Regions from separate parts of the Microbacterium sp. A93 genome, predicted to be linked through region 3. Evidence: riboswitches for the same ligand, from Rfam matches in the RefSeq annotation. Region 3 holds a riboswitch; each other region holds the start of a gene.
The links. A riboswitch is a leader RNA that binds a small molecule or an ion and turns the genes downstream of it on or off. The one in region 3 is predicted to bind S-adenosylmethionine.
Positions count from the first base shown of each region.

Region 1: another riboswitch for S-adenosylmethionine. It lies ahead of ACSU1G_RS22300 (MFS transporter); the one in region 3 lies ahead of ACSU1G_RS19735 (O-acetylhomoserine aminocarboxypropyltransferase/cysteine synthase family protein).
Region 2: another riboswitch for S-adenosylmethionine. It lies ahead of ACSU1G_RS21830 (LLM class flavin-dependent oxidoreductase); the one in region 3 lies ahead of ACSU1G_RS19735 (O-acetylhomoserine aminocarboxypropyltransferase/cysteine synthase family protein).

Region 1 covers NZ_JBPXMT010000009.1:232,989-242,892, reverse strand. The annotation lists gene ACSU1G_RS22340 (hypothetical protein) at 1-133, opposite strand, end outside; gene ACSU1G_RS22335 (aminotransferase class V-fold PLP-dependent enzyme) at 202-1,308, opposite strand; gene ACSU1G_RS22330 (RidA family protein) at 1,506-1,898, shown strand; gene ACSU1G_RS22325 (aminotransferase class V-fold PLP-dependent enzyme) at 1,907-3,004, shown strand; gene ACSU1G_RS22320 (DUF4287 domain-containing protein) at 3,028-3,318, shown strand; gene ACSU1G_RS22315 (MarR family winged helix-turn-helix transcriptional regulator) at 3,420-3,857, shown strand; gene ACSU1G_RS22310 (organic hydroperoxide resistance protein) at 3,901-4,323, shown strand; gene ACSU1G_RS22305 (glutathione peroxidase) at 4,323-4,814, shown strand; SAM riboswitch class IV at 4,987-5,103, shown strand; gene ACSU1G_RS22300 (MFS transporter) at 5,124-6,563, shown strand; gene ACSU1G_RS22295 (DUF6480 family protein) at 6,765-7,022, shown strand; gene ACSU1G_RS22290 (four-helix bundle copper-binding protein) at 7,096-7,506, shown strand; gene ACSU1G_RS22285 (NDMA-dependent alcohol dehydrogenase) at 7,648-8,754, shown strand; gene ACSU1G_RS22280 (aldehyde dehydrogenase family protein) at 8,812-9,904, shown strand, end outside.
Region 2 covers NZ_JBPXMT010000009.1:127,131-137,034, reverse strand. The annotation lists gene ACSU1G_RS21850 (HAD-IC family P-type ATPase) at 1-2,569, shown strand, start outside; gene ACSU1G_RS21845 (NAD(P)-dependent malic enzyme) at 2,672-4,060, shown strand; gene ACSU1G_RS21840 (winged helix DNA-binding domain-containing protein) at 4,135-5,289, opposite strand; gene ACSU1G_RS21835 (YtxH domain-containing protein) at 5,475-5,960, shown strand; gene ACSU1G_RS21830 (LLM class flavin-dependent oxidoreductase) at 6,145-7,548, opposite strand; SAM riboswitch class I at 7,610-7,709, opposite strand; gene ACSU1G_RS21825 (anti-sigma factor domain-containing protein) at 7,777-8,574, opposite strand; gene ACSU1G_RS21820 (sigma-70 family RNA polymerase sigma factor) at 8,574-9,170, opposite strand; gene ACSU1G_RS21815 (acyl-CoA dehydrogenase family protein) at 9,349-9,904, opposite strand, start outside.
Region 3 covers NZ_JBPXMT010000008.1:46,234-56,137, reverse strand. The annotation lists gene ACSU1G_RS19765 (MFS transporter) at 1-1,088, opposite strand, end outside; gene ACSU1G_RS19760 (MarR family winged helix-turn-helix transcriptional regulator) at 1,081-1,545, opposite strand; gene ACSU1G_RS19755 (hypothetical protein) at 1,779-2,087, shown strand; gene zapE (cell division protein ZapE) at 2,096-3,196, opposite strand; gene ACSU1G_RS19745 (CPBP family intramembrane glutamic endopeptidase) at 3,258-4,151, shown strand; gene ACSU1G_RS19740 (VOC family protein) at 4,248-4,904, opposite strand; SAM riboswitch class IV at 5,075-5,189, shown strand; gene ACSU1G_RS19735 (O-acetylhomoserine aminocarboxypropyltransferase/cysteine synthase family protein) at 5,263-6,621, shown strand; gene metX (homoserine O-acetyltransferase MetX) at 6,638-7,759, shown strand; gene ACSU1G_RS19725 (DUF2231 domain-containing protein) at 8,027-8,587, opposite strand; partial or broken gene ACSU1G_RS19720 (SGNH/GDSL hydrolase family protein) at 8,703-9,559, opposite strand; gene ACSU1G_RS19715 (alpha/beta hydrolase) at 9,622-9,904, shown strand, end outside.

The DNA of each region.
Region 1 (9,904 bases), on a different contig from region 3:
GAGCCGTCTCGTCGGCGAAGTTGATCATCGCCAGGACGCGGGCGTGGGCACGGCGCCCCCGGGCCTTAGGCCGGGTGTCATTCGCATCCGTTCCCCGGAGGATTTCCAATGCCTCGATTAACAACCATTTCATCCCGTACTCCCCCACCGTGGCCATTGCTCTTGCCACGCTAGCCGTCTTGCACAGAACCAACGAGACGCTCAGCCGCTCAACGAAGGACTGGACGTCACCAGAACGTCCGACAGCGCCTCGGCGAACCGAGCAATGTCCTCGGGAGTGTTGTAGAAGTGCGGCGAAACGAGGATGCGCCCCGCCTTGTCCGACGCCGAGATCTTCCGTTGCCGCAGCTCGTGCGCGACGAGGGCGGAGTCTCCAACGTGGTCGAGAGCAATGATCCCCGCGCGCACATCACGCGGCGTGATCGAGGCGACCCCGATGCCGTCCAAGGCGGTGAGGACCTCGCCGGTGAGCTGCTCGACGCGCGCGAAGATGTTCGGCCATCCGAGGTCCTCCAGATATTCGAGCGTCGCGTCCAGGACGTACAGCCCCGGGAAGTTCGGTGCCGCATAACTGAACGAGGTGCTCGGAGCGGGATTGCCGTAGCTGCGGAAGATGGGCGTGAGCGCCTCCCGGGCGCGTTCGCGGAAGACACCGATCGCGGTGCCGAAGCCGGACATCAACCATTTGAAGACCCCGGCACCGTAGACGTCCACGTAGCTCAGATCCACGGGCACCGCACCGAGCGCCTGGATGCCGTCCACCACGAGTAGGGCGTCCACGTCTCGGCAGGCGCGGCCCAGTCGGTTCAGGTCCAGCATCGTTCCGGTCCACGGGTGCACGTGGGATACGGACACGACCCGGGTGCGCGGTGTGATCGCCTCGAGCAACTGCTGCTCACGTGTGCTGGGTGCGGTCGGCTGGACCCGGACGACCTTCACGCCCGCTGCCTCGGCGTTCGCCCACGGTAGGACGTTGCAGGGATAGTCGTCGGCTGCCACCACCACCTCGTCACCGGGGTGCCAGCTCGCGCTGGCCGCGGCGAGGTTGATGACTTCGCTGGTGTTGCGGAAGAACTCGACCTCCTCCTCGGACACACCCAGGAGCCGAGCCGTCCGTTGCTTCGCGCCCGTGGCCGCTTGGCGCCAACTCGGCTGCGCATCGCAGCCCAGGAGCGCTACATCACGGTAGTACTGACCTGCTGCCTCCGCAGCACCCGGGAAGGCCAGACCAGCTCCCGCAGACTGCAGATAGACCCATCCCTCGCGATAGGCAAAATCGCTCTCGACTCTCGCCTGCCATTCATCCACAGCACGTCTCCTTTTCGAGACACCATTCCGGCGTTCACATCAGGGGTCAACGCGCATTTCGCGGGACGGAACCAGGATGCCGCTGCCTCCTGAAGCTACCTAGGATCAGAAAAAACCCGCACCGAGCGGGTTGCAGCCATGTGCTGACCGGCGCTGGAGCGAGTGCGACAGCTGACCCCGAACCTGAGGAGAAGCCCATGAGACAAGAGATCCGCGCTGAGAATCACCATCCGCCGATCGGTCACTACACCGACGCGGTGCGGTCCGGGGATTTGCTCTACTTGTCCGGGTGCGGCCCGACCGGCGTGGACCTTGAGGTGGTCGGCGGAGACGACGCGGGGGCCCAGGCCCAGCAGGTCTACGCCAACATCGGCAAGGTGCTGGACGCCGCCGGGGCACGCCCCCAGGATGTCCTCTCCGTGACGACCTACCTCACCGACCCCGCCGACGGGCATGTGGTGAACGACGCCAAGCGCGAGTTCTTCGGTGAAGCACGCACCGCGAGCGCCACGGTCATCGTCGCCGACCTGATGGTCCCTGGCGCCAAGGTCGAGGTGCAGGCGGTCGCCCGCATCCCCTCCGAACGCTGAGCGCCAGGATGACGGGGCTCGACGACGGCCGGCTGGCCAGCATCCGGGCAGGGTTTCCCTATCTGCACGGCCGCGCCTACCTCAACTCCGGCGGTGCCGGTCTGGCGTGGCGCGGCCAGTCGGCCGCGGCGGCGGTCTACTACGACGACGTGGCCAGCATGGGCGCTGACGGCCAGCGGCTCTGGATGGCTCTCGGCGTGCGTGCCCGGGAGCGCGTGGCGGCACTGCTCGATGTTCCCGTGAAGGATGCCAGCTTCTTCCGCAACACGACCGAGGTGATCAACCTCGCCGCCAACAGCATGGAGTGGCACGCGGGCGATGAGGTGGTCGTCGCTGCTGACGACTTCCCCTCGGTGGTGTGGCCATGGGTCCGTGCGGAAGCGGCCGGGGGCCGCGTCGTCCGCGTCGACCCGGGCACGGAACCCCAGCGGGAGGACCGGCTGCTGGAGGCAATCACAAGCCGCACGCGGGTCCTCGCGGTGTCCCACGTGAACACGGTGACGGGCACCCGGCTGGACCTGGACCGTCTGGGGCGAGCGTGCCGAGAGGTCGATGCCCTGCTCGTCGTCGACGGCATCCAGGCGTTGGGGTCGCTCCCCGTCGACCTCACGTACGTGGATGTGTATGCAGCCGGAGTGTTCAAGTGGCTGCTCTCGGGCTTCGGCACCGGGATCGGCGTGTTCCGGGAGCGGGCGCGGGACAAGCTCACGCCGGCCTACCGGGGCTACCGGAACAAGCCACCCAGTACGGACTTCGGGTACGCCGATCCGAACTATCCGGGGCTGTACGTCCTTGATGCGACGCTGGAGTTCCTCGGCAGCGTGGGATGGCCGGTGATCCACGGACGCGTGGATGAACTGACACGGCGGACCGCGGATGCGATCCGCGCGCTCGGCATTGAACCGATCACCCCGGCGGATGCCCAGGCTGGGATCGTCAGCTTCCGTACCGAGGATTCCGCGGCCATCACGGCCGAACTACTGCGAGCCGGTGTCCATGTCGTGGAGAAGCTGGGCCTGGTGCGGGTCTCCCCGCACTTCTACAATACGACTGCCGAGGTGGATCGATTCGCCGAGGCGCTCGAGACGGCGCTCGCCGGTCGGTGAAATCCGAGGACCCAGGAGGTTCCATGTCATTCCAGGCCTATCTCGACGCCATTGAGAACAAGACCGGCCTCACCCCGCGCCAGCTGCTCGAGATCGCGCAGGCCCGGGGGTACAGCGATGACTCCGTGAAGGCGGGCGAGATCCTGGACTGGCTCAAGACCGACTACGGACTCGGCCGGGGCCACGGCATGGCCCTGGTCCACGTCATCCAGAAGGGCCCTCAGATCGACGCCAAACACGTGGGAACCTCCGGCTCACACCGCGACTCCTCGGACACGCTCTGGTTGGACGGCCAGGCCAGCAAACCGTCCTGACCCGGAATGCGGGCCCGCCACGGGCTCGGTTGCACCGTCCTCGACACCCCCTCCTCGAGCCTTCTATTGCACACAACTGAATTGTACGCAATACTTCCTGCATGAGCACCCCCGAAGCCCCACCGAACCTCCACCTGGAGGACCAGGTCTGCTTCGCCCTGTACTCGGCGGCCCGGGCAGCCCAGCAGGCCTACCGGCCACTGCTGGACGAACTGGGCCTGACCTACCCGCAGTACCTGGTGCTGCTGGTGCTCTGGGAGCAAGACGGGCAGTCGGTCTCGGAGCTCGGCGAGCGATTGCACCTGGACAGCGGCACACTCTCGCCGCTGCTGCGCCGTCTGGACGAGCACGGGTTCATCACCCGCGAGCGCCAGACCACCGACTCCCGCCGAGTGACCGTCCGGCTGACCACAGCGGGTGAGACCCTCCGCGAGCGCGCGGTGGACGTCCAGCGGTGCCTGCTGGACGCCGTCGGGCTCTCCACCGCAGACCTGCTCGCGCTGCGGGACCTCTCCCAGCGTTTCGTGGCCGCAACCTGACCAGCTCCCCACACGCCCACGCAACCACCATCAGGAGATCCCCATGCAGACGATCTACACCGCCGAAGCCCTGGCCACCGGAGGCGGCCGCGACGGCCGCACCCAGACCGCGGACGGCAAAATCAACCTGGACTTGGCCACCCCGCAGGAGATGGGCGGCACCGGCGACGGCGCGAACCCGGAGCAGCTCTTCGCCGCCGGCTACGCGGCCTGCTTCCACTCCGCCTTGCAGATGGTGGCCCGCAAAGCCAAGGCTGACCTGGGCGAGTCCAGCGTGGGCGCGCGAGTGGGCATCGGCCCCAACGGCGCCGGCGGATTCGGCCTGGAGGTCACCCTCGAGGTGGTCGTGCCGAACCTGCCCGCCGAGCAGGCCCAGGAGCTCGCCGACCAGGCCCACCAGGTCTGCCCGTATTCCAACGCCACCCGCGGCAACATCGAGGTCCATGTGAACGTGGTGCAGGACTGATGCCCACCCTTTACGACTTCACCGCCCCCACCGTGGCCGGTCAGGACCAGCCGCTCGCGGACTATGCCGGCCAAGTGGCCGTGGTGGTCAACACCGCCAGCAAGTGCGGCCTGACGCCCCAGTACGAAGGCCTGCAGGAGCTCTACGCCGAGTACAAGGACCAGGGCCTGGTGGTGCTCGGCTTCCCCTGCAACCAGTTCGCGAACCAGGAGCCCGGCACGGACGCTCAGGCCAGCGAGTTCTGCCAGCTGAATTACGGGGTCGAGTTCCCCATGTTCGCCAAGGTGGACGTCAACGGTTCCGGCTCCCACCCCCTGTTCGCCTGGCTGAAGAAGGAGACCTCCGGGCTGCTCGGCGGGGCCATCAAGTGGAACTTCACCAAGTTCCTCGTCGACCGGGACGGGAAGGTCCTCGAACGCTTCGCCCCGGCCACCGGCCCCGAGAAGATGCGTTCAGCGATCGAGGCGGCCCTGGAGGTGCCGGCGGGCTGAGGTCCTGGAGGTGCCGGCGGGCTGAGGTCCTGGAGCACCTGGCAGGCCAGCCTGCGTCTCACGGCGTCATCTCCGTCCCCTGCACCCGGGTGATCGGCTCAAACACCGCCAGGATGACGGACCATGACCGCCGGCATGCCCCGGGCCCGCCCCGCCGATAGCGTCGGCGGCGAATCACGAGTGCCACACACAGCGAACCCTGGTTCCGTGGCCGGCAACCCTCCGCACGTGCGGGGTGCCCCAGGTGAGGATTCGGCCCGCAGCCCACTGGTGCGGGCAAGACGCGAGCCAAGGTAGGGAAGACAGGCCATGAGCACGTCCACACTGAGAATCGACTCCGAGGCATCCGTGGTCCACGGCCTGGACATCGGCCGCACCCGGCCGGCCATGAAGTGGGTGTGGATCCTCGGCCTGGGTGGGGTGTTCTTCGAGGCCTACGCCGGTGCGGCCCTCGCCTCCGGTCTCGATCCGCTGACCCGCGAGTTGGGCCTGAGCCCCGTCCAGGTCTCCCTGGTGACGAGCACCTACATGTTCGTGGCGATCTTCGTCTGCCCCTTCGCCGGAGGCCTGGCGGACAAGTTCGGGCGGCTGAACATCCTCCTGGCAGCCAAGGCCTTCGCCCTGGTCGCCATGGTGATCGGACTGTCCGCGGGCAGCTTTGAGATCCTCATCCTCTCCCGCGTGCTCGCCGGCGTGGCCTGGGCCATGGACTTCGGAGCGCTGCTGACCTATATCTCCGAGTTCCTGCCGGCACGGCACCAGAGCAAGCTCAACCGCTGGCAGGGCATGTGGTACGTGGCCACCACCACCAACCTGCTCTTCACCTTCGGCATCTACCACCTCGGGGTCGGCACCTCGATCTGGCGCTGGTTGCTGGGCAGCTGCGCCGTCGTCGCACTGGCGCTCCTCGTCTCCCAGCGGGCCGTGCTGGTGGAGTCCCCGCGGTGGCTGGCCTCCAAGGGCCGGTACGCCCAGGCCGCCGCCGCCCTGCAGCGGATGTACGAGTTCCCCGGCGCCGCGGTCACCGCCGCCCCAGACGGCTCGGTCACCGGAACCACCCAGCACGACGCCGGCCGGTTGGCCACGCTGTTCCGCGCGCCCTACCTGCGACGCACCGTCCTGGCCAACGTCGCCTGGTTCGCCGAGGCCTGCCAGTACTACGCGATCGGCTGGTACCTGCCGATCATCGCCCTGACCCTGTTCGGCGAGAGCTTCGCGGGAGCCACCCTCGGAGCGGCAGCGTTCAACGTCCTGGGCATCGTCGGCGGCTTCGCCGCAGCCGGCCTCGCGTCCCGACTGCGCATCCGCGGCGCCATCCAGATCGGCTTCGCCGCCTGCGCGGTGATTCTCGTGGTCTTCGGGCTCACGCTCGAGTCCGCTCCCCTGGCGGTGGCCATCCTGCTGCCGTCCCTCTTCATCCTCTTCCACGCGGGGTTGGCCGCCCCGGGTGGTGCGGCACTGTCCGCGCTCGCGTATCCGAGTCATCTCCGAGGCCTGGGCATGGGCGTCTCAACCACCTTCTGCAACATCGGCGCCGCTGCGGGCCTGTTCCTGTTCCCGTTGCTGCAGGCCTGGTTGGGCACCTCTGGGGCGATCATGGCCATGGCCGCCGTGCCGTTCGTCGGCTTCCTCACCGCCACCCTCATCAAGTGGGACCCGGACCGGCTCAAGAGCCCTTCTCCAGATGCCGACCCCGCTTTCGCGGCGCTCACGAGCGGACCCGTTACCGCAGACCAACTGCGCGCCTGACGCCAGCGTCACCTCTTGCCGCGGCAGGAATCAGCGTCAGTCGGGTCTCGCGGCCTGTCATGGGCCGGAGGCATCAGGGTGCCCTTGGGCCGCGGGTCGTGCTTCAAAGGCGCCGCAGACCTACCCTCTCTGCGGGCCGGGGGCCTTGTTAGCCTGTGCTTACGCATGCCCCGCATGACCGACCGCAGGAGGCAGGTAGCCGTGTCAACCATCGACCCCGAAGAGGCCCGAGGCCATTCCGAGAACCCGGCCGAGGCCACCCGTGAGACGTCGGGCCACAGCATCGACGGGGACACCCCGCCAGCCGAGGGCACCAGCGCGGAGCCCACCAACAACGAGCTCGACAAGGACCAGCGAGGCGTCGGTGCCAAGAACAAGGCCTGGCTGGTGGCCCTGCTGGTCCTGGTCCTGGTCTTCGTCGGCTTCTGGATCGCCGGCTCGATCGCCGGACTGTTCTGAGCGTCCGCCGAGGCGTTGCCACCACCGATCGTTTCATCACGCCGACCGACCTGGCCCGTCCAAGGAGGATGTCATGACCCATCACGTGAGTTCGATGCTCGAGACCTATCCGAAGGACTTGGGCACGATCGACCGAGAGAAGCTGGCCCAGTGCATCGAGGCGTGTTTCGAGTGCGCCCAGACCTGCACCGCTTGTGCGGACGCCTGCCTGGCCGAGGACAACGTCGCCGACCTCCGGCAGTGCATCCGGTTCAACCTGGACTGCGCAGACCTCTGCGCAGCCACGGGCCGGGTCCTCTCCCGCCAGACCGGCAACAACGCCGAGACCACCCGTGCCTTGCTCGAGGCCTGCCGGACCGCGTGCCGGGTGTGCGCCGATGAGTGCGGCCAGCATGCCGAGATGCACGCGCACTGCACGGTCTGCGCCGAGGCGTGCCGCCGGTGCGAGCAGGCGTGTGCCGAGCTGCTCGAGTCTCTGGGCTGAGGACAGGACCTCCCTTCTTCCAGGTGAAAGTGCCATTGCAGCCTCCAGTACACCTCCCTAGGGTCCACAGTGATACGGATCTCATTCCAGCGACTGTGCTTGGAGTGCGCCTGAACGTCATGTGACCCACCAGGAGGCAGAGTGAAGAGCAGCGCGGCCGTCATCGTGGAACCCGGCAAGGGCTTCAGGATCGAGGAGCTCGACCTCTCCGAGCCCGGCCCCGGAGAGGTCCTGCTCCGATACGCCTACTCGGGACTGTGCCACTCCGACCTCCACATCCTGCAGGGTGACTCCGAGGCGCGATTGCCCCTCGTCGGCGGACACGAGGGCTCGGCAGTGGTCCAGAAGGTCGGGCCGGGGGTGACGCGGGTCCGGGAGGGCGACCACGTGGTCTGCTCCTTCATCCCCAACTGCGGCACGTGCCGCTGGTGTGCCACCGGCCAGCAGGCCCTGTGCGATCTGGGCGCGAACGCCTTGGTGGGCAGCCTGCCAGGGGACCGCTTCGTCTTCACCGGGGAGCACGGCCAGTACGGCGGCATGAACTCCTTGGGCACGTTCAGCGAGTACGGGGTCGTGCATCAGAACTCGGTGGTCCCCATCCCCAAGGACATCCCCCTGGACAAGGCCGCCCTGGTCAGCTGCGGCGTCCCCTCGGGGTGGGGCTCGGCGGTCTACGCCGCCGACGTCCGCCCCGGTGAGACCGTGATCGTCTACGGGGTCGGCGGGATCGGCTCCAACGCCGTGCAGGGGGCCCGCCATGCGGGGGCCGCGAACATCATCGCCGTGGATCCCGAGCCGTTCAAGAGGGAGACCGCCCTGCAACTGGGGGCCACCCACGCGGTCGCCGACGCCGCCGAGGCGGCCGAGCTGGCCCGGGACCTCACGCTCGGCGTCGGCGCGGACAAGGCGATCGTGACCGTGGGACACCTCGAGGAGCCGGTGACGTCGGCGGCCTTCGAGGCCATCCGCAAGGGTGGGACCGCGGTGGTCACCAGCATGGGAGTCCTCGAGGACCCCTCCGTCACGGTCCCCGGCACCATCCTTGCGCTGTTCAAGAAGACGCTCCGCGGCACCCTCTTCGGTGACTGCAACCCCACCTATGACATCCCGCGCCTGCTCTCCCTCTACCAGCAGGGACAGCTGGTCCTCGACGCCCTGATCACCCGGACCTACGCCCTGGGGGACGTCAACCAGGGTTACGAGGACTTGAAGGCCGGCAAGAACATCCGAGGGCTCATCAAGCACTGAGCGCAGCCCACCCTCCCCTGCGCGCCACCACCCGCCACCACCGCGAAGGACGCCACCATGACCGTCACCGAAACCTCACCGCACGTCAGCGAGAACCCCTTCCCCACCGGCCGGCTCTTCATCGGCGGGCAATGGCGGGACGCCACCGGGGCCGGCCTCATGGCGGTCGAGGCACCCGCCACCGGGGAGAAGCTGACGGACGTCGCCCGCGCCACCATCGCGGATGTGGACGCCGCCGCCACCGCCGCCCGCGCCGCCTTCGACTCCGGGGTGTGGTCGGGACTGCCCGGGCGCGAACGGGCCCGGATCCTGCTCGAGGTCGGCCGCCTGATGCGCGAGCGCTCCGAGGAACTGGGACGGATCGAGAGCCAGGACGCCGGCAAGCCGATCGCCATGGCCACGGCCGTCGACGTGAACGGTGCGGCCGAGACGTTCGAGTACTACGGGATGTTGGCCCAGCAGCTCGACGGCTCCGTCCGCCAGACCCCGGGGCGCGTCCTCGCCACGGTGCAGCGGGAGCCACTGGGCGTCGTCGCGGCCATCACGCCGTTCAACTTCCCCCTGATCCTCTCCACGTCCAAGGTCGCCCCGGCCCTGGCCGCCGGAAACTCCGTGGTCCTCAAACCCGCCGACGACACCCCGCTTTCCTCGCTGAAGATGGCCGAGATCCTCCAGGAAGCGGGCGTCCCGGACGGCGTCTTCAACGTCGTCACGGGCGTCGGGTCCGCACTGGGCGACCACCTCGTGGGGCACCCGGAGGTCGACAAGGTGGCCTTCACCGGTTCCACCGAGGTGGGTGCCCGTGTGGCCGGCCAGGCCGGGAAGAACCTGCGGCCGGTCGTCTCCGAACTGGGCGGGAACTCGGCGAACATCCTGTTCGCGGATGCGGACCTGGACCGCGCCATCGACACGGTGATCCAGTCGTTCGTCTTCAACGCGGGACAGTTCTGCATGGCCGGCTCCCGGCTGTACGTCGAACGCCCGGTGTACGAGGAGGTCCTCGCACGGCTACCGCAGGCCGTTTCCAGCATCCCCTGGGGTGACATCACCCGCCCGGAGTCAGTCTTCGGCCCCCTGATCAGCCAGAAGCAGTTCGACCGGGTCTCGGCCCTGGTCTCGGACACGGTGGCCGCCGGTGCTCGTCTGCTCG
Region 2 (9,904 bases), on a different contig from region 3:
GGACGGGGCCGCCGTCGTACTCCGCGAGGAGAAACAACTGGTCAACCGGCAGCCGCGGGACACCTCCCGGTCCATCTGGACCATCCTGCGGGTGCACATCCTCACGCTGTTCAACCTCGCGATCGCCGCCTGTGCGGCCTCGATCATCCTGCTGGGCCGCTGGTTCGACCTCGTCTTCTGCCTGGCCGCCGTGGCCAACGTGGTCATCGGCGTGATCCAGGAGTACTCGGCCAAACGCAAGCTGGACGCGATCGCCCTGCTCCACCAGGATGCCGTGCAGGTGCTGCGGGACGGTGCCGAGCGGGCGCTGCGCATCGAGGAGATCGTGCTGGATGATGCCGTGGTGCTGCGCCGTGGTGATCAGGTCCCCGCGGACGGGGTGGTGCTCTCCTCGGAGGGCCTGGACATCGACGAGTCCCTGCTGACCGGGGAGTCCGACGCCGTGGGCAAGCGTCCGGGTGACCCGGTGCTCTCCGGCTCCGCGGTGCTCTCCGGGACGGGGCTGGTGAGGATCACGGCGGTCGGTGCGGACTCCCATGCCTCCCAGCTGGCCATCGAGGCCCGCCGCTTCGCCAAGGTGCCCTCCGAGCTTCGCGGCGCGCTGGACACGGTGGCGAAGTGGCTGACCATCGCCTTGGTGCCGATCGTCGCGGTGATCGTCAACGGCCAGGTCCAGGCGGTCGGCGGGTGGACCCAGGCCTTGGAACACGGAGCGCTCGAGCCGGCCGTGGTCGCCTCGGTGGCCGCGATCACCTCCATGATCCCCCAGGGCCTGGCCCTGATGACCACGATCTCCTTCGCGGTGGCCGCCCTCAAGCTGGCGCGGGAGGAGGTCCTCATCCAGGAGCAGCCGGCGGTCGAGATCCTCGCCCGCGTGGACACCGTCTGCCTGGACAAGACCGGCACGCTCACCGAGGGCCGGATCGTCTTCGACGAGGCCACCTTCCTCACCGAGGCCCACGACCTGCAGCAGGCCGGCGCCCACGTCCTGGCCTGGTTCGGCGCGGACGCCAACGCCAACCCCACCGCGCTGGCCCTGGCCACGCCCTTCACCGCGCCGCCCGCCCAGGCTCCCACCGCCCAGGTGGCCTTCTCCTCGGAACGGCGCTGGTCCGCCGTCGCCTTCGGGGCGCCTTCCCGCCCACGGGCGTACCGGGAGGAGCCCGCCGAGCACCGCCTGGGGCACGACGACGGCGCGCACCCCGGCGCTGCCGGCCTCCCGGATGCGGTGGCCGGCGCCTGGGTCCTGGGTGCCCCGGAGGCCCTGCTGCCGGCTGCCGACGGCGCGGCCGGGACCCGGGAACGGGTCGAGGGGTTGTGTGCCGAGACCACCAGCCGGGGGCTGCGCACCATGGTGCTGTGCCGATCGCGCCGGCCGGCCGGGGACGGCTCGTGGTTCGGCGGCACGGCCGGGACGCTGCCCCCGGTGCTGGAGCCGGTGGCGCTGCTGACCTTCCGCGAGAAGGTCCGCGACGACGCCCGGGACACCCTTGAGTACTTCCGCGCACAGGACGTGGAGCTGAAGGTGATCTCCGGTGACCACCCCCGGACCGTGGCCGCGGTCGCCCGGGAGGTCGGCCTGTTCGTCACGGGCGACGGCTATGACGCACGGGACCTTCCGGAGGATCCGGAGGCACGCCGGGCAGTCCTGGCTGAGCACTCCGTGTTCGGGCGGGTCTCCCCCGAGCAGAAGAAGGGCATGGTGGTGGCACTGCAGGAGGCCGGTCACGTGGTGGCCATGACCGGGGACGGCATCAACGACGCCCTGGCGCTGAAGACCGCAGACCTGGGGATCGCGATGGGCAACGGCGCCCCGGCCACCAAGGCCGTCTCCCGCATGGTGTTGCTGGACAGCCGCTTCTCCCGCCTGCCGAAGGTGCTCGCGGAGGGACGCCAGGTGATCGCCAACATGGAGCAGCTGGCGCACCTGTACCTGACGAAGACGGCCTACGCCGTGCTGTTCGGCGTGGTCTTCTCCCTGCTGGCCTGGCAGTATCCGCTGCTGCCCCGCCAGGCCTCCACCGTGGACTTCCTGATGATCGGACTGCCCACGTTCTTCCTGGCTCTCGTGCCGAACCAGCGCAGATACGTCCCCGGTTTCCTGGGCCGGGCCCTGCGGTTCGCCCTGCCCTCGGGAGTGGTCATCCTGGCGGGGATGCTGGCCGTCAACGGCTATGCCCGCTGGTTCGCCGGGATCGAAGGGTTCACCGGGGGCGCCGTGGGGGTGGTCCCGGGGGACGTCTCTCTACAACAGGTCCAGACCGCCTCCGTCATCACGCTGACACTGATGGGCCTGTGGGTGCTGAACCTGATCTCCCGGCCGATGACGCGGTTCAAGCTGGCGCTCGTGGCCTCCACGTACGTCCTGCTGCTGTTGGTGCTGCTCATCCCGGCGTCCCGGGACTTCCACCAGTTCGAGCTCCCGCCGCTGGACCTGGCCGTCGCCGCCGTGGGCATCGGGGCCGTGGCGTGCCTGTTACTGGAGGGTATCCACCAGGTGCACCGGCGCCGGCATGCCGTGACGGACGGTCAGTCGCCGCCCAACGTTACGCCGCGAACTGTGGGGTAGTAAGAAGCCGCCGATACACTCAGATCGTTGTTGGCCGCGAAGGTGGTCACGACGGCAATCGGGCCAGCGCCCGGTAGGATCCCCAATCCAAGGAGCATCCCCATGGCAGCACCCAGCCCCGGTTACTCGATCACCCTGCAGGTCGAGACGCCCGTATCCTTTACGTCCACCACCGACCTCGCCGCAGCGGTGGCCGCTACCGGTGCGGCCGTGACCGCCCTGGACGTGGTCGAGTCCCACCACAGCTCCATGATCGTGGCCGTCAGCTGCGACACCGTGGATGCGGGCCACGCCGAGACCGTCCGTACCGCCGTGGAAGCCCTCGAGGGGGTCACCGTCCACGAGATCACGGACCGCACCTTCCAGCTCCATGAGGGCGGCAAGATCGAGACCACCCTGCGCGTGCCGTTGCGCACCCGCAATGACCTCTCCCGGGCCTACACCCCCGGCGTGGCCCGCGTCTGCATGGCCATCGCCGAGGACAAGGAGCTGGCCCGCCAGTTCACGATCAAGAAGAACACCGTGGCCGTGGTCACGGACGGCACCGCCGTGCTGGGCCTCGGAGACATCGGCCCGGAGGCCGCCATGCCGGTGATGGAGGGCAAGGCCGCCCTGTTCAAGCAGTTCGCCGGCGTGGATGCCTGGCCGGTGGCACTGGACACCAAGGACACCGAGGAGATCATCTCCATCGTCAAGGCGATCGCCCCGGCCTACGGCGGCATCAACCTCGAGGACATCTCCGCCCCGCGCTGCTTCGAGATCGAGGCCCGCCTGCGCGAGGAGCTGGACATCCCGGTCTTCCATGATGACCAGCACGGCACCGCGATCGTGGTCCAGGCCGCCCTGACCAATGCCCTGAAGCTCACCGGCAAGAAGATCGAGGACGTCAAGATCGTGGTGGCCGGCGTCGGCGCGGCCGGCACCGCCATCATCAAGCTGCTGATGGCCTCCGGGGCCCGCCACATCGTGGCCTCCGGACGGTCCGGCATCATCGAGCGCGGCTCCCAGCACACCGACTCCAACCGCCAGTGGCTGGCGGACCACACCAATGAGGAGGCCTTCTCCGGCTCCCTCAAGGAGGCCGTGGCCGGGCGCGACGTGTTCATCGGCGTCTCCGCCCCCAACCTGCTGGACGAGGCGGATGTGGAGAAGATGAACGAAGACTCGATCATCTTCGCCATGTCCAACCCGGACCCGGAGGTCCACCCGGAGATCGCCTCGAGGCATGCCGCGATCGTGGCCACCGGCCGCTCCGACTTCCCGAACCAGATCAACAACGTGCTGGCCTTCCCCGGTTTCTTCCGCGGCCTGCTGGACGCCGAGGCCTCGGACATCACGGACGAGATGCTCGTGGTGGCTGCCCAGGCCATCGCCGAGACCATCACGGACGAGGAGCTCAACCCGAGCTTCATCATCCCCTCGGTCTTCGATCCCGAGGTCTCGGTGCGGGTGGCCGAGGCCGTGGCGCGGGTGGCCACCCCGCGCGGCTGAGGCCCGCTGGTCTGTGAGCCTCGCTGGGTCTGGTTGAGACCCGCTGAGTCTCACCCTGCAGTCTGTGCCCCGGTTCAGCCCGGCCATCTCGCGCTGAGTCGGGGCACCGCTGTCTGCACCGGCCCCGGCAGGGTGCCGAACGGCTCCACCTGCACCGGGTGCCCCTGGCGGGTGGACCGCTTCCAGGTCCCCACGGCGTGGCCCCGGTGCAGCACGGTGCCCTTGAACACCCCGTTCCGGCCGGGCACCACCCGGGCCTCCTCGGCCTTTGTCAGCACGGCGGAACGGTCCTGGTAGCCCAGCACGATCTCATCGAATCCGGGCAGCAGCAGCGGTGCGGCGGTGGCCCGGGCCCGGTCCGCATACCGGTCCGGCAGTCCGGCGGCCATCCAGTGCTCCCGGCCGCCGACGTCGGCCGCCTCCAGCTGGTCCGGGGCCTCGCCCTGGATCTCGCGCAGCGCGGCCCGCGCCTCCGTCTTGCCCAGCTTGGACCACCAGCAGAAGTCCTCCAGGGTGGCCGGTCCGTGGGACCGCAGGTAGCGCAGCAGCAACTCCCGCAGCGCCTCGTCCCGGCTACGCGCGGACGAGGCGGGTGGGGACGGGGCGTGACCGGACGGGGCGTGGGCGCCGATCCACTCCTGGACCAGCACGATCCGCTGCTGGTTGCCCTCGGTGGGACCGAAGCACAGCACCCCGGTCAGGGCCAGGAAGAAGATCAGGTGGTAACCGCGGCCGGAATCCACCGCGATCCCCTCCCGCGTCCAGGCCTCCAGCAGGCCGGCGCGCGTCAGCCCGGTGCCGGAGAGTTCCCGGACGGCGGTGGCCTCGGCGGTCCTCAGCGTGCCCGGGTCCAGGCCCAGCTCCTCGCGCCGGCGGCCCGTGGCGGTGAGCATCTTCGGGCCGGTCAGCTCCAGGATCCACCCGAGGTCCTCGGAGGCCACCACGAACAACGTCCCGCGCATCGGCCAGGACCGGACGATAAGGCCGGCGTCGTACGCCTGCCGGACGGCCGCCGTCGTTCCTGTGGTGTTGCGACTGGTGCCCCCGGTGCTGCGGCCGGAGCCGCCGGGGGCGGAACGCAGCGCCAGGGAGATCGTGGATCCCGGATAGTCCTGGCCCTGTGTACAGGTCAGGGACCGGGCGGCCTCCACGGGCGTGGGCCAGGGCTCGATCAGTCCTTGGGCGAGCAGGCGCATGCGGGCCACGAGCTGTGGGGTGAGTGTGAGCATGGGGTCTCCTTCGCTGGGGACAGTGTGCCACGGGCCCTCGCTGCTGCCCGCTGAACCTGAAATTCGGCTGGGAATGCCCCGAGACTGCACTGGGTACAGATTGACCGGAGTCCGCACAGAGTGAAGACTCGGGACATACCCGAGCGGTGGATCCCGCCCCGGGAGGACGCCACAAAGGAGAGACCATGAAGCGATTGATCACCCTCGGCATCGGCGCGGCCCTCGGTTACCTACTGGGCAGCCGCGAAGGCCGGCAGAATCTGGACAAGTTCGCCAAGAACGCGCAGAGCTTCTGGAATGACCCGAAGACGCAGGAGCAGGTCCAGCGCGCCACCTCCACCGTCAAGGAGCAGGCGCCCGTGGTGGCGGAGCGGGCCGCCGGGCTGGCCGACAAGGCCACGGAGGCCGTGAAGGACAAGGCCCCGAACCTGGCGGAGAAGGCGGACAAAGCCAACGCCGCCGCCCACACGGCCACCCAAAAGGGCTCCGACGCGACCCAGGGGCTGGCGGACAAGGCCTCCAGTGCCGCGGAGAAGTCGGCCGGCAAGCACGCCACCGGTGACTCCAACGCCTCCAGTGGCGACACCACCGTGAAGTCCTCGAACGGTGACGTCCTCTCGGATCCCTCCCAGTCCCTCGAGAGCGAGGGTGGCGGACCCGACCGCTACTGATCCGGATCCGCCCCACCACGGTCCAGCACGTTAGAGACCCCGGTCCCCGTTCGGGGGGCCGGGGTCTCTGCCTGCCAGCACGCCGTGGGCCTCTCCAACGCCGCCTTCAGGCCCAGAGTGACCCGACCCCCACCGTGGTGACATCCATCGGTCACATGATGCGCGGGGAGGGGAGGGCGAGGGATCAGGCGGTGACGCGGTTCCGCAGGGCGAAGCCGGAGCCGTAGTGGTTCAGCGGCAGGTGGTCGCCCTTGCCGAAGAGCTTGTGGCGCATGGTGCCCTCGGTGTACTCGGTCTTGTACCGGCCGATCTTCTGCAGCTCGGGGACCACGAACTCCACAATGTCCTCGAACGTGCCGGGGGTGATGTGGTAGGCGAGGTTGAAGCCGTCCACATCGGTCTCGTCCTGGATCCGGGCGAGCTCGCGGGCCACGGTCTCCCCGGAACCGATGATGACCGGGCCGAAGCCGCCCACGCCGCACCACTCGGCCAGCTTGCGCACGGTCCACTCGATCGAGTCGTCCCCGGAGGCCTTCTTGAAAGTCTCCACGGCGGACTGGATGGCGTTGGACTTGACGTCACCGATCGGCTCGTCCAGCTCGAACTCGGCCAGGTTGATGCCCATCCAGCCGGACATCAGCACCAGTCCGCCCTCCACGTCGATGTACTGCGTCAGCTCCTCGTACTTGGCCTGGGCCTCCGCGTCGGTGGCACCGGTGACGATCGTCTGCATGGACATCACGCGCACGTCGTAGGGGTCGCGGCCAGCCTCGGCCAGGGACTGCCGGATCTTCGCTGTGGTGCCCTTGATCAGCTCATCCGTGGGCGAGTTGATGAACACGGCCTCGGCGTGCTTGCCGGCGAAGGCGCGCCCGCGGGTCGAGGCCCCGGCCTGGTAGATCACCGGGGTGCGCTGCGGGCTGGGCTCGGTGAAGGCGATGCCCGGGGTCTTGAAGTACCCACCCTCGTGCTCGATCCGGTGCACCTTGGTCGGGTCGATGAAGACGCCGGACTCCTTGTCATACAGGACTGCGTCGTCCTCCCAGGACCCTTCGAGCAGCTTGTAGACCACGTCGAGGTACTCATCGGCGTGGTTGTACCGCTCGTCGTGCTCCATCTGGTCTTCCTGGCCCATGTTGATGGCGGCGGACGGCAGGTAGCCGGTGACCACGTTCCAGCCCACGCGGCCCTCGGTCAGGTGGTCCAGCGTGGCCAGCCGGCGGGCGAACGGGTACGGGTGCTCATAGGCGGTGCCGGCGGTGACCCCGAAGGTGAGGTTCTTCGTGACGGCGGCCATCGGCGGGACCACGAGCAGCGGATCATTGACCGGCACCTGGGTGCCGGCCCTCAGGGTGGCCTCGTCCGAGGAGCCGTAGACGTCATAGGGGCCGAGGACATCCGCGATGAACAGGCCGTCGAACAGGCCCTTCTCCAGGGTCTGGGCCAGTCCGGTCCAGTAGCCCAGCGTGTTGTAGTCGCGGGCGTGGTCCTCCGGGTGGCGCCACAGGCCCGGGGACTGGTGGGCCACGCAGTTCATGTCGAAGGCGTTGAACAGGATCTCCCGCTGGCCGGCGGGTGTGACGGGCACACCCTCGGGGAGGCGGGCGGATGCTGCGGATTCAGGGGTGGGGACAGACACGATGATGCTCCTTCCATCGGTTCTGGCGGTAGCACCTGTCCGGTACACGATGTGCCCGGTGGTTGCTGCGGCGTCGTCGAGCCAGATCTCTCAGCCGCTCTGGATGGTTACCTGTAGATTGCACCACACCCCGGCGGTCCGGTACCAACCGCCTCGTCACGAGGAGTCACTCCAGGTTCAGCCCGCGGCCAAGACCACGATCGGCTCGGTGGTCGGGGCCTCCGAGCCGCCATCGGGTTCCACGGTGACGGCCATGGCGGCACCGGCGGGGACCTGCTGCATCCTGACCAGGGCGCGGCCGCCCTGGACCTGAAGCAGTCCCGCCGGCTGGGGCGGCTGCTCACCCTGGATGGTCCACAGCTGGTAGTCGTGCCCGTCGGCGGGATCCGGCAGGTCCCGCACGGCCAGCACGGCCTCACCGTTGGGTGCCATGGCGGCCTCCGCCGCTCCGCCTCCGGTGACGGCGGACTCGAGGCGTTGTGCCCCGTCCACCTGCAGGACCTGTTCGAGGGCGGTCAGCTGCTCGCCCTCGGAGATCCCGGGCGCCTCGACCCAGGGCTGCGTCACCAACAGGCCCACGGCGACGGCGGCCGCTGCGGCCGCCGAGGCCACCGTCACCCACCAGCGGCGCCGGTCGGGTCGGCGTCGGGCGCGGTGCCGGTCCAGATCGGCGGGACGGGAGCGCTCGGGGCCGGGGTCCTGTTCCGTGCCGGCCGCGGCGCTCAGGACGCGGTCCCGCAACCCGGCCGGGGGCCGGGCGGGCGTGCTGGCGGCCAGCCGGGCGACCGTGCCGCTCAGGGCATCGGCGCGGGCCCGCAGCTCCGGGTCGGCCTCCAGCCGCCGTTCGAGGTCACGCCGTTCCTGATCGTCCACGGCGTCCAGCGCCCAGGCGGCGAGCAGCGCGTCATCCGGCCCGCCGCCGATCCCGCCGTCTTGCCCGCCATCGATCCCGTCACGGTGTCCATCGCGGTTCATCAAGCACCCACCCCCAAACAGTCCTGTAGTCGTTGCAGCGCGCTGCGCATCCGGGATTTCACGGTGGCCAGTTTGGCGCCCAGGCCTTCGGCGACCTCCCGGTAGGTCTGCCCGCCGTAGTAGGCCGCGGTCACGGCCTCGTACTCCAGCTCGGTGAGTGTGCCGAGGCACTCGTTCACGCGATCCCGGTCCTCCACGGCCTCGTTCCGCTCGGCGACGTCATCATGGGCGCGGTCGAACGCGGCCACCCCGGCCCGCTGCTCGCGGTCCCGGCTGGCCTGGGTGGACCGGATCAGGTCCACCGCCCGCCGGTGGGTGATGGAGCAGACCCAGCCGATCACCGAGCCGCGCGCGGCGTCGAAGCGGTCCGCGGAGCGCCACACGTCCATGAGTGCCTCCTGGGTGACGTCGGCGGCCAGGTCCGCGTCACGCACCACCTTGCGGGCCAGCCCGTAGGCCACCGGTGCCACGTCGTCGTAGAACGCGGCGAAGGCCTCGTGGTCACCGGACGCGCTGCGCTGCACCAGGCCCGCGAGGTGGCGGTCCCGCTCCTGGGGCCCGCGTTGCCCGGCGGTGGGCCCTGCCTCGCTCGTCATCACCTCAGCCTAAGTGGCGCTGCCTCCTGTCCGTGTCTGCCCCGCGCCGGATCCGGCGGGATATCCAGTGTTCGGAGCCGCGGCCGCCGCGGATGGGTCCGAGCCGCATCTCCTTCGGTGTGCCGGCTGGTGTGCCGGCTGGTGTGCCGGCTGGTGTGCCGGGAGAGCAGCCCGGGGATCAGGACGCCTCGGCGGTCCCGGTGGACAGGTAGGGGACGGGGCGGGTCCCGTTGACCTCCCAGTCACCGACCATCCGGGCCATGAAGGCCGCCGGGTCATGGCTCGCGACGGTCCGGGCGTTGCGCCAGTGCCGGTCCAGCCGCAGGTCCGTGCTGGTGGCGGAGGCGCCGAGCGTGTCGAAGATGCGGGTACAGGTGTCCAGGACCAGCCGCGGCACCACCACATGCGCCCGGTGCGCCGTCAGGGCGGCGCGGTACATCGCCTCGGCCGCCGCGCCGCCGTCGTGCTCCGCCTTCTTGCCCTTCAGATTCCCGACGCCGGCCCCGGCCCCTTCCAGCGCGCCCTCCGCCAGCGCGAGCGCGGCGTCCAGGTCCCGTCCCGCGGCCCGCACGAGTTCCTCGGCGGCCGCCTGCTGCGCGGACATCTCGCCGACGATCCCCAGCAGCTGGTCGTCATCGCGCGGGGTCAGGCCCCCTCCGGTGTTCGGCGAGCGCCGGCGCAGCCGGGTCTGCTCCACCCCGTCCCGCAGCGCGGCCCGCCCGATCCCGGCGAGC
Region 3 (9,904 bases):
AACATGCCGAGCAGTACCTCCCACAGCTGCGTGTGGGCCAGCCAGAGCAGGGTGCCGGAGGCGGCGGTCAGTCCCGCCCCGATCGGCAGTAGCGCCGTGAGCGGGACCTGCCGGGAGACCCGGCGGACGATCCGGTTGGCCAGGAAACTGCCCACGGACAGCGGCAGCATGACGAACCCTGCCCAGAAGACCGGCATGGCGAGTCCGTACCCGGTATCGGCCGGAGCCTGGGCCACCAGGCTGGAGACCGAGAGGCCGATGTAGATGGCGGCGCCGAGACCGATGGCCGAGCCGTTGGCCAACAGGACCTCGCCGTGGGCGAAGACGCGCAGGTTGATCAACGGATGGCGCACGCGCAGGGACCAACGGACCCACACCGCCAGCACGGCGACGGCGACCACGAGGACGACGATCGTCCACGGTGCCGTCCAGCCCCACGTGGGGCCCTCGCTGATGCCCAGCAGCAGGCTTCCGAGACCGGCGCCCAACAGGAGGGCCCCGGTCAGGTCGAAGGGGGTCCTGGGTGTCTCGCCGTCTGGGTGGCCCGGTACCACGAGGGCGACCACCGTGAGGGCCGTGACCACGAAGAGGGCGGCGAACCAGAAGGCGAACCGGTAGTCGAGGAGTCCGGCGATGATCCCGGTCAGCGGGTAGCCGATGCCGAGTCCGGTGGCAACGGTCACGGACAGCCCGGAGATCGCGGTCTGGACCCTGGCGGCGGGCAGGCACCGGCGGGCCAGGGCGATGGTCACCGGAACGATGCCGTAGGTCAGTCCCTGCAGGGCCCGTCCGATGAGGAAGACCGTGAAGTTCGGTGCCAGCGCAGCTACCACCGAGCCGAGCAGGATGACCGACAGGGAGATCATCAGGAGCCGTTTCTGGCGCGGTCCGTCGCTGAGCCGGCCCATCACGGGGGTCGCGATGGCGCCCACGAGGAGGTTGATCGTCAGCATCCACTGGGCCGTGCTCACGGTCACGCCCATGGCCTCGGCGATCGTGGGCACCAGGAGCATGCCCAGGGAGCTGACCACAGCCGTCGAGAGGGCGGCGTAGATCAGCGCCGGCTCCAGGCGCCGGGTCTCAACCACGGGGCGGCTCGGAGTCAACGGCGGCGGTGAGCTTGCGGAGTACCGGGATGGCGTGGGTGAGGGTCTGCCGTTCGGCCGGCGTGAGGCGATCCTGGATGACCTGATGAAGCCAGGAACGGCCGGCCAGGGTCTCCTCGCCGAGCCGGCCACGCCCGGCCTCGGTGGGGTGGACCCACATCCGGCGGCGGTCCGTCTCGTCCGGGACGCGCCGGATCAGGCCCAGGCCCTCGAGCTCCCGCGTGGCCAGCGAGATGGCCTGGGGACTGACCTGGACGGTTGACGCGAGCTCTGCGGTGCTCGCCCGGCCGTTCTCGGCCACGTGCCTCAGGATGCCCATCTTGCCCGGCGACAGCGTGCGTTCGGCGAGGATCCGCCGCAGGATCGGTTGCAGGGACTCCAACAGTTCCGCGGTCGGCGCCGAATCGGCCAGCGGGTCAGGATGCGGGTCGGTAGCCATCCTCAAACCCTACAAGCAACTTGATCAAGTTGCTTGCGGAGATGGGGATCGCCACACGATGCACCAGTGCCGCACAGGTGCCACCCAGGTGGCGATCGGGTGCCGGATGGTGTCTGGGCCACTGCCGTGCCTACCGTGGCAGGCAGGCTCTCCCCGAGCCGACTCCGACGAGAGGTTGTGAGTGATGGCAGCGAAGAACATCCACGTCCTGGGCATGACCTGGATCCAGCGCCATGAGCTGGAGACCGGTGCGGCGCCGCCGGGACGAGGACACGGACACCGAGTTCCGGCGCGGAACCGAGGAATGGTACAGCTTCCGCTGGAATGACGTGAACTCCGTCCGCGGCGAGATCAAGACCGTGCGCCGCGTGGAACGCACAGACTGGGGGGCGCTGGTCACCACCAACACGGTGCTGACCTCGACCCCGACCGAATTCGTGGTGGACGCCAACCTGGATGCCTACGAGCTGGACGCCCAGCGGGGGGACCCCCGCGTGTATTCACAGAGTTGGCATCGGCGCATCCCCAGGGACCTCGTGTAGGGCTCCGGTCACCCCAGCAGGCTGAGCCGGCTCAGGAACCGGCCGGAATCCCGCGGTAGCCGCTCGGCCCGCGCCCACTCGTCCAGCGGCATGGACGCCGTCACGTCCAACCGCAGGTCCGCATCCACCAACACGTCCACCAGGAAGGCGAGGCGCTGGAACGCCTGCGGGCCGATCTCCTCGGGCCCCGGTACCTCCGTGAGCGTCCAGTACGAGAACGTCCGCGTCAGGCCGAGGTAGTCCTGCACGGACACGGGCGCCTCGCACAGCTGCGCGAAACTCGCCACCAGCTCCCCGGTGACCGGATCGGCGGCGGTCACCTCGAGGGAGCGGGTCCCACTGAACCCCACCGGGACCGACGCCGGCCCGGCGGCGTCCGCTCCCGCCGCACCGGCCGCCGTCGTCCAGGAGCCGGCGGCGAAACCTCCGGTCCCGGCGTTCAGCGGCCGATAGTCCACGCCGTCCGGGATCCGCCACTGGCGCAGGTGTGACTGGATCATCTCGATCACGGGGGCCATCGTGTGGTGGAACAGCGGGTTGGGCAGCAGCTCGGCCGCCGGGTAGTTCGAGGTCAGCAGCAACCCGGCGTCCAGGGCCAGCAGCCCCGGCACCACGCGGCGCAACAGCATGGCGTCGCCCACATCATGCACGTGGAACTCGTCGATGAACACGAGCCGCGCGTCGCCGATGAGGTGCTGCACCGCGTCGTCGATCCCGATCGGGGTCCCGGCCTGGGCCGTGGCCACCACCTGGTTCACCTGGCCCAGCAGCGCGTGCATGTGCAGCCGGATCTTCGGCACCTCGAGGGCGTTGAAGAACTGGCCGGCGATCCAGGTCTTGCCCCGCCCGACCCCGCCGTGCAGGTACACCCCGCGGCCCACCGTGCCGGATCCTCCGGTCAGCAGCCGCACGGTCTGCCGCTGGCCCGCGTCCAGCACCTTCCCTCCGGCCTGGAGCGCCTCCAGCAGCACCGCCTCCCGCAGCCGCGGCCACGGATCCCGGGCCCTGCGCCGGCCGCTCACCGGATGGGCCCGGCGCGCCACGAGGCCTCCGTGGCCACCGCCCGCCCGGGCGGTGGCGACGTCGTCGGGGCTCGGGGCGGAGGTCATGGATCCACGCTAGCGCGGCCGGGTGGGGTTGCCGGCCAGCAGGGGTTCCTACACTGGTGCGGTGACCACCACCGCCCGGCCATCCCCGCCCGCCCAGACCGTCCCGCCCTCGGCCCGCACCGTCCGCTGGGAGATCGTGATCGTGCTGGCGCTGTCCCTGGGCCGCTCGGCCGTCTACGCGCTCGTCAACCTGATCGACAAGTGGACGCAGGCGCCCCTGTCCGGACAGACCACCACCCTGAACCCGGCGCTGGATGACCGGCAGTTCTTCGACCTGACCTATCAGCTGCTGGACATCGGCTTCGCCCTGGTGCCGGTGCTGCTGGTGCTGCACCTGGTGTGGATCCGTGGGCGCGACCCGTTCCGTGCCTTCGGCCTGGACTTCCGGCGTCCGGGCCGGGACGCGGCGTGGGGGATCGGGTTGTTCCTCGCCATGGGCCTGGGCACCGTGGCCGTCTACGCGGCCGGCCGGGCCGCGGGGCTCACCACGGCGATCGTCGGCAGTGCGCTGAACGAGTACTGGTGGACCACCCCGGTGCTGCTGTTCTCCGCGCTGCGCCACGGACTGCTGGAGGAGGTGATCGTGGTGGCCTGGCTGTTCGACCGGCTCGGCTACCTGCAGCAGCTGCGGGCCGGGGCGCAGCCGGTCCTGCCCGTCAGTACATCCGTCGACCCGACCGGAGCGAAAGGTGGGCTGCGCAGCTGGGTGAGTGGCGCCGTCGTTCCCCTGAATCCCACCGCCGTGGTGGTGCTCTGTGCGGTGCTGCGCGGCGCGTACCACCTGTATCAGGGGGTGGGGCCGGGTATCGGCAACCTGCTGATGGGGCTGGTCTTCGGGGCGTTCTACCTCAGGTACCGGCGGGTGATGCCGCTGGTGGTGGCGCACTTCCTGCTGGACGCCGCAGGATTCGTGGCCTACCCGCTCCTGGCGGCGGCCGGCCTGTTCGGGACCTGATCCGTTCTCACCCCCGGCTTTCAGTCGAGTCGGGGGGGGGGGGTTTTTTCCCCCCCCCCCCCCCCCCCCCCCGACTCGACTGAAAACGAAAGGTTTTTAGAGCGTGACGGTGCCCTGGGGGGTCTCGAAGGTGACCTCGAGCAGGCCCGGGGTGCCGGAGGGGGATTCGAAGACCACGTTGAGGTCCCCGACCATCTCCTCCGGATCGGACATGCCCAGCCAATCGCGGACGCGGTCCCGGGAGCCGGCGATGGTGATCGAGGACAGCTCGGCCTGGGGCTCGGCGGCCTGGGAGGGGTGCAGTTCCTCAGTGTGGTCATCCCAGCGCAACAGGTAGGGCACCTGCGGATCCGCGATGAGACCCTTGATGCCGATCTGGCGCCAGGTCAGCTCGCGGCCGTCCGGGAACTTCCGGTTGCCGGGCACGGACTGGCGCTCTAGGCGTTCCTCGAACGGGGCGAGGTCATCCACCGCCACGCACCAGCCCATCCAGCCGCCGCCCATCTCGGAGCGGGCGCGGACGGCCTGACCGAACGGGGCCTTCACGGAGGAGGGGTGGTCCAGGACCTCAACGACCTCGAGGTACTGGCGGTTGCGCAGCGGGAAGATCGCGTTGCGGGTGCCGAAGCGGGGGTGTACACCGCCCTTGACCCGCTCGATGCCCAGGGCATCGGCGAGACGGGCCACCGTGGCGGCAAGGCCTTCTTCGGGTCCAACGGCGTACGAGACGTGATCCAAGCGCATCATGTGCATATCGTCGCACTTTCTTAGGCCTCGGACAGGTTAGGTTAACCTCACTTGAAACGTGGCGCACCTCACAGCCCTGGCCTGGTTTCATCCCCGAGTCGCCCTGATGTCGCCCTGATGTCGCTCTGCGACGTAGGGGGATGAATCGTCCGGGCCGATCTGGCACACTGGATTGAGGTCATGAGTGCCAGCATCAAGCCCCGGCTTGCTGGCCGGCAACCCTCCAGCTCGCGGTGGGGTGCCCCGGGTGAGGACCAGGCAGGTGCCGACCGGCATCTGCAAGCGCGGCCACCTCGGCGCAGCGGGTTGACGGATCACGCCCGCTGGCACCCGCGGGTGGCCCTGGATTGACAGGAGCCGTCACTTGACTGACACCCCCACCACCCCGGCCACGGACGCCACCGATGCCAGCGCCTGGGGCTTCGAGACCCGGCAGATCCACGCCGGCATCCCGCAGGAGAACCCCTACGGCGCCACCGTGCTGCCGATCATCCAGTCCAACTCCTTCGACTTCCCGTCCGCCGAGGTCGCGGCGGACCGCTTCGCGCTGAAGGATCTGGGCCCCATCTACACGCGCATCGGCAACCCGACCCAGGAGGCGGTGGAGGGCAAGATCGCCGCACTCGAGGGCGGCGTGGGCGCCCTGCTGCTCGCCTCGGGCCAGGCGGCCACCACCGTGTCCATCCTCAACGTGGCCGGCGCCGGGGACCACCTCGTGGTCTCCGCCTCCCTCTACGGCGGAACCCAGAACCTCTTCAAACACACCCTGGCCAGGATCGGAGTCACCACCACGTTCGTGCAGGACCCGGACAACCTGGACGAGTGGAAGGGCGCCATCCGGGACAACACCAAGGCCCTGTTCGGCGAGACCCTGGGCAACCCGCGCGGGGACGTGCTGGACATCCGCGCCATCGCGGACGTGGCCCACGCGGCCGGGTTGCCGTTGATCGTGGACAACACCCTGGCCACCCCGTACCTGCTGCGTCCCATCGAGCACGGCGCGGACATCGTGGTGCACTCGGCCACCAAGTACCTCGGCGGTCACGCCGCGGCCATGGCCGGGGTGATCGTGGACGGCGGCACCTTCGACTTCGCCACGCAGCCGGAGAAGTTCCCCGGGTTCAACACCCCGGACGAGTCCTACAACGGCATCGTCTTCGCCCGGGACCTCGGTGTGGACGGCATCCTCGGGGCCAACCTCGCCTTCGTGCTCAAGGCCCGCGTGCAGCTGCTGCGGGACTTCGGCAGTGCCATCAGCCCCTTCAACGCGTTCCTGCTGAACCTGGGCCTGGAGACGCTCTCCCTGCGCATGGAGCGACATGTGTCCAACGCCCGCCGGGTGGCCGAGTACCTGGACGGCCACGCCCTGGTCGAGTCCGTGATCTTCCCGGGCCTGCCCTCCAGCCCTTGGTATGAGCGGGCCCAGCAGTACCTACCCGCCGGCCCCGCCGGGTTCGTGTCGTTCGAAATCGTCGGCGGCCGCGAGGCCGGCGCCCGGTTCGTGGACGCGCTGAGCCTGCACCATCACGTGGCCAACATCGGCGACGTCCGCTCGCTGGTCATCCACCCCGCCTCCACCACGCACTCCCAGCTGAACGAGGCCGAGCAGCGCGCCGCCGGCGTCACGCCCGGCCTGGTGCGGCTGTCCGTGGGCGTGGAGAGCATCGAGGACATCCTCGCCGACCTCGACAACGGCTTCGCCGCTGCCGACGTGAGTGCCTAGGGACGGAGTCGACAGCATGACCGCCATCACCGCCCAGCACGCGGCCACGGCCCTCCCCGAGGGGGGCCTGCACACCCAGCGCATCGGTGCCCTGGACTTCGAGACCGGCGGCCACCTGCCCGAGGTGGAACTGGCCTACGAGACATGGGGCACGCTCAATGCCACGGGCTCGAACGCCGTGCTGGTGCTGCACGCCCTGACGGGATCCACGCACGTGGCCTCCTCCGACGCCCTCCCGGAGGAGGGCTGGTGGGAGGGCATCGTCGGGCCCGGCTGCGCCATCGACACGGACCGGTGGTTCGTGGTGGCCCCCAACATCGTGGGCGGCTGCTACGGGACCACCGGCCCGTCGTCGCTGGACCCGGACGGGACCCCGTGGGGTTCGCGGTTCCCGTTCACCACCATCCGTGACTCGGTGCACGCCGAGGCCCGGTTGGCCGACGCCCTGGGCATCCACCGCTGGCAGGCCGTGGTCGGCGGCTCCATGGGCGGGGCCCGCGCCCTGGAGTGGGCCGCCACCTACCCGGAGCGCGTGGCCGGCATGGCCGTCATCGCCTGCGGCGCGCACTCCACCGCCGAGCAGATCGCCTTCGCCCAGGCCCAGATCCAGTCCATCACGCTGGACGCCAACTTCCGCGGCGGGGACTACTACCCGGGCCCGACGCCGGACGGCGGCCTGGGCATCGCCCGCAAGATCGCGCACATCACCTACCGGTCCCAACCGGACATGGACGGCCGCTTCGGCCGCGGCGCCCAGGCCGAGGAGGACCCCTTCGGGCAGTCGCTGCGGCGGCTGGGGCGCTATCAGGTGGAGTCCTACCTGGACTACCAGGCGGCCAAGCTCGTCAAGCGCTTCGACGCCAACAGCTACCTCGTGCTGACCGAGGCACTCATGAGCCATGACGTTTCCCGAGGCCGTGGCACCGAGGCCGAGGTGCTGGCCCGGATCACCGCTGCGCCGTTCATCGCGGCTGTGGAGTCGGACCGCCTGTATTTCCCGGGCCAGTCCCAGGAGCTGGCGCGGCAGCTGCCCGGCGAGGTCCCGGTCTACATGATCGACTCGCCGATCGGCCACGACGGCTTCCTGACGGATCTGGACCAGGTGGCCGCGGACATGACGCGAATCCTGGGGCTCTAGCCACACCGATCCTGCCCAGCCACACCCATCCTGCCCTGCCACAGCAATAATCACTGTGGCTGGGCAGGATCAGTGTGGTCGTTGATGTCCTCCACCAGGTTCCCCGCCCGGGTTCCCCGCCCGGGTTCCCCGCCCGGGTTCCCCGCCCATGCTCCCGGCCCTGGATCCCCGCCCGGGTTCCCCGCCCATGCTCCCGGCCCTGGATCCCCGCCTGAAGAACGACCACCAGGAACACGCCGTCCGGCCGCAGGACGGGATGGATGTCGGTCAGGACTCGAGCGGGGCCGGCCGGGTGCGGCGAGCGGTGCCCTGGGCCAGTGCCAGGTGTCCGCCGAGGAATCCGGCCGCTGACGCGACGGCGTTTCCGCCGGCCGCCAGACCAGCCCCCCAAGCGTGGCGCCCCCGGAGGCGCGCCACGAGGGAGCCCGCGAACAGGAAGAGCGCGGCATCGGTCCCCAGCGCATGGACGGCACCGATCCGGTGCTCCGGACCCTTGGTCTCCGCCCAGTCTGCCGCGCCGGCGAGAGCCGTGGGCACCGCCGCCAGCACACCGGTCGTGACCAGCAGCGTGGCGGCCTGCCGGGACTGGCTCCCCCCGGCCAGATCGAGGATGGAAGCACCCATCCAGCTGCCGAGCGTGATATCGGTGAGTGGCGGGTGTACGGAGTGGCCGAGGACATCGGTGCGGAAGGGACTGTGGCGCACCCACCTGAGGATCGGCCCGTAGGCGAACCGCTGGGCTGCGGCCAGACGGTCCGCGACCGGGCTCTCGCCCAGTGTCCGCAAGACCGCTGCCGGGAGGGACCGGACATCTGCAGTCGGGGGCATGATGATGACCTCCTGGTCCCCACCTCGAGTGCGGAGACCCCATCTCGAAACGATTCCCTCCGCTGGAAATTATCCCACCGCTTCCCGCGTCATGGCAGTGCCCGCCGCCGGTCCTCTACTCGCCAGGGTCGGTGCCCTGGACCATCGGATGACCGAACATGGGCTCGGCCAGGGGGCGCTTGGCTGCCAGGCCGTCTCCGGAGGACTGGCGCCGCAACCGGCGCAGCACCCAGGGCATGAGGTGCTCTCGGGCCCAGTGCACGTCCTCGGTCCGGGCCTGACGCCAGCTCTGGTGCACCGCGGGTTTGGGCTCGAAGGGCACCAGGTCATGGGGCACGTTGAGCGTCTCCAGCACCATCGCGCCGATGGTGTGGTGACCGGTGGGGGAGAAGTGCAGCCGGTCTGCCGCCCACATCTCCTTGCGCGTGAGCTCCCGCAGCGCCCAGAGGTCTGCCACCACGGCATCGTGGCGCAGGGCCACCGTGTGCACGTTCTCGTTGTAGATGGCCACCTTGCCCCGGATCCGCCCCATCATCGGGGTGTCCCGGATGTCCGGGCCCGTGAAGAGCACCACGGTGGCGCCGCTGGCTGCCAGCCGGCCCACCAGCCCGTCCAGGGTGAGCGTGATCCGTCCGGGTCCCCGCCCGGACGGATCACGTCATTGCCGCCGGCGCACAGGGTGATGAGGTCGGGCTGGAGGTCGAGCGCGGGCCCGGCCTGTTCGGCAGCGATCTGCGCGATCAGCCGGCCGCGGATGGCCAGGTTGGCGTAGGAGAAGTCCTCGCCCTCCCGGACGCGGTATGCGAGCTCCTCGGCCACCCGGTCCGCCCATCCGCGGTGGGCGCCGGGGTGGTGCGGGTCCGGATCGCCGATGCCCTCCGTGAAGGAGTCGCCCAGCGCCACATAGCGGCGCCAGGGGTGGACCGGGTGCAGGGCAGCGGTCGAGTGTGGTGTGGATACGGCATCAGACATGTCTCGATCCTAGATCCCGGGTTACCCGTGGGTCAGTTCGGTCCTCGCCTACGCTGGGATCCATGACCGAACCACAGAACCCCGCACCATCCCCTGCATCCACCCCGGCTGGGCCCACCGAGCCGTTCGTCCGCTGGTCCCGGCCCGAGGCCGAGCGCGCGGGCACGCACCTGCTGGTGATCCTGCACGGCTACGGTGCGGACGAGAATGACCTGTTCGGGATCGTGCCGGAGCTGCCGGAGAAGTTCACGTTCGCCTCCGTGCGGGCGCCGTTGGTCATGGACCACGGCGGGTACACGTGGTTCCCGCTGAACGCGCAGATGGGTTCGGATCCCCTGGCCGTGC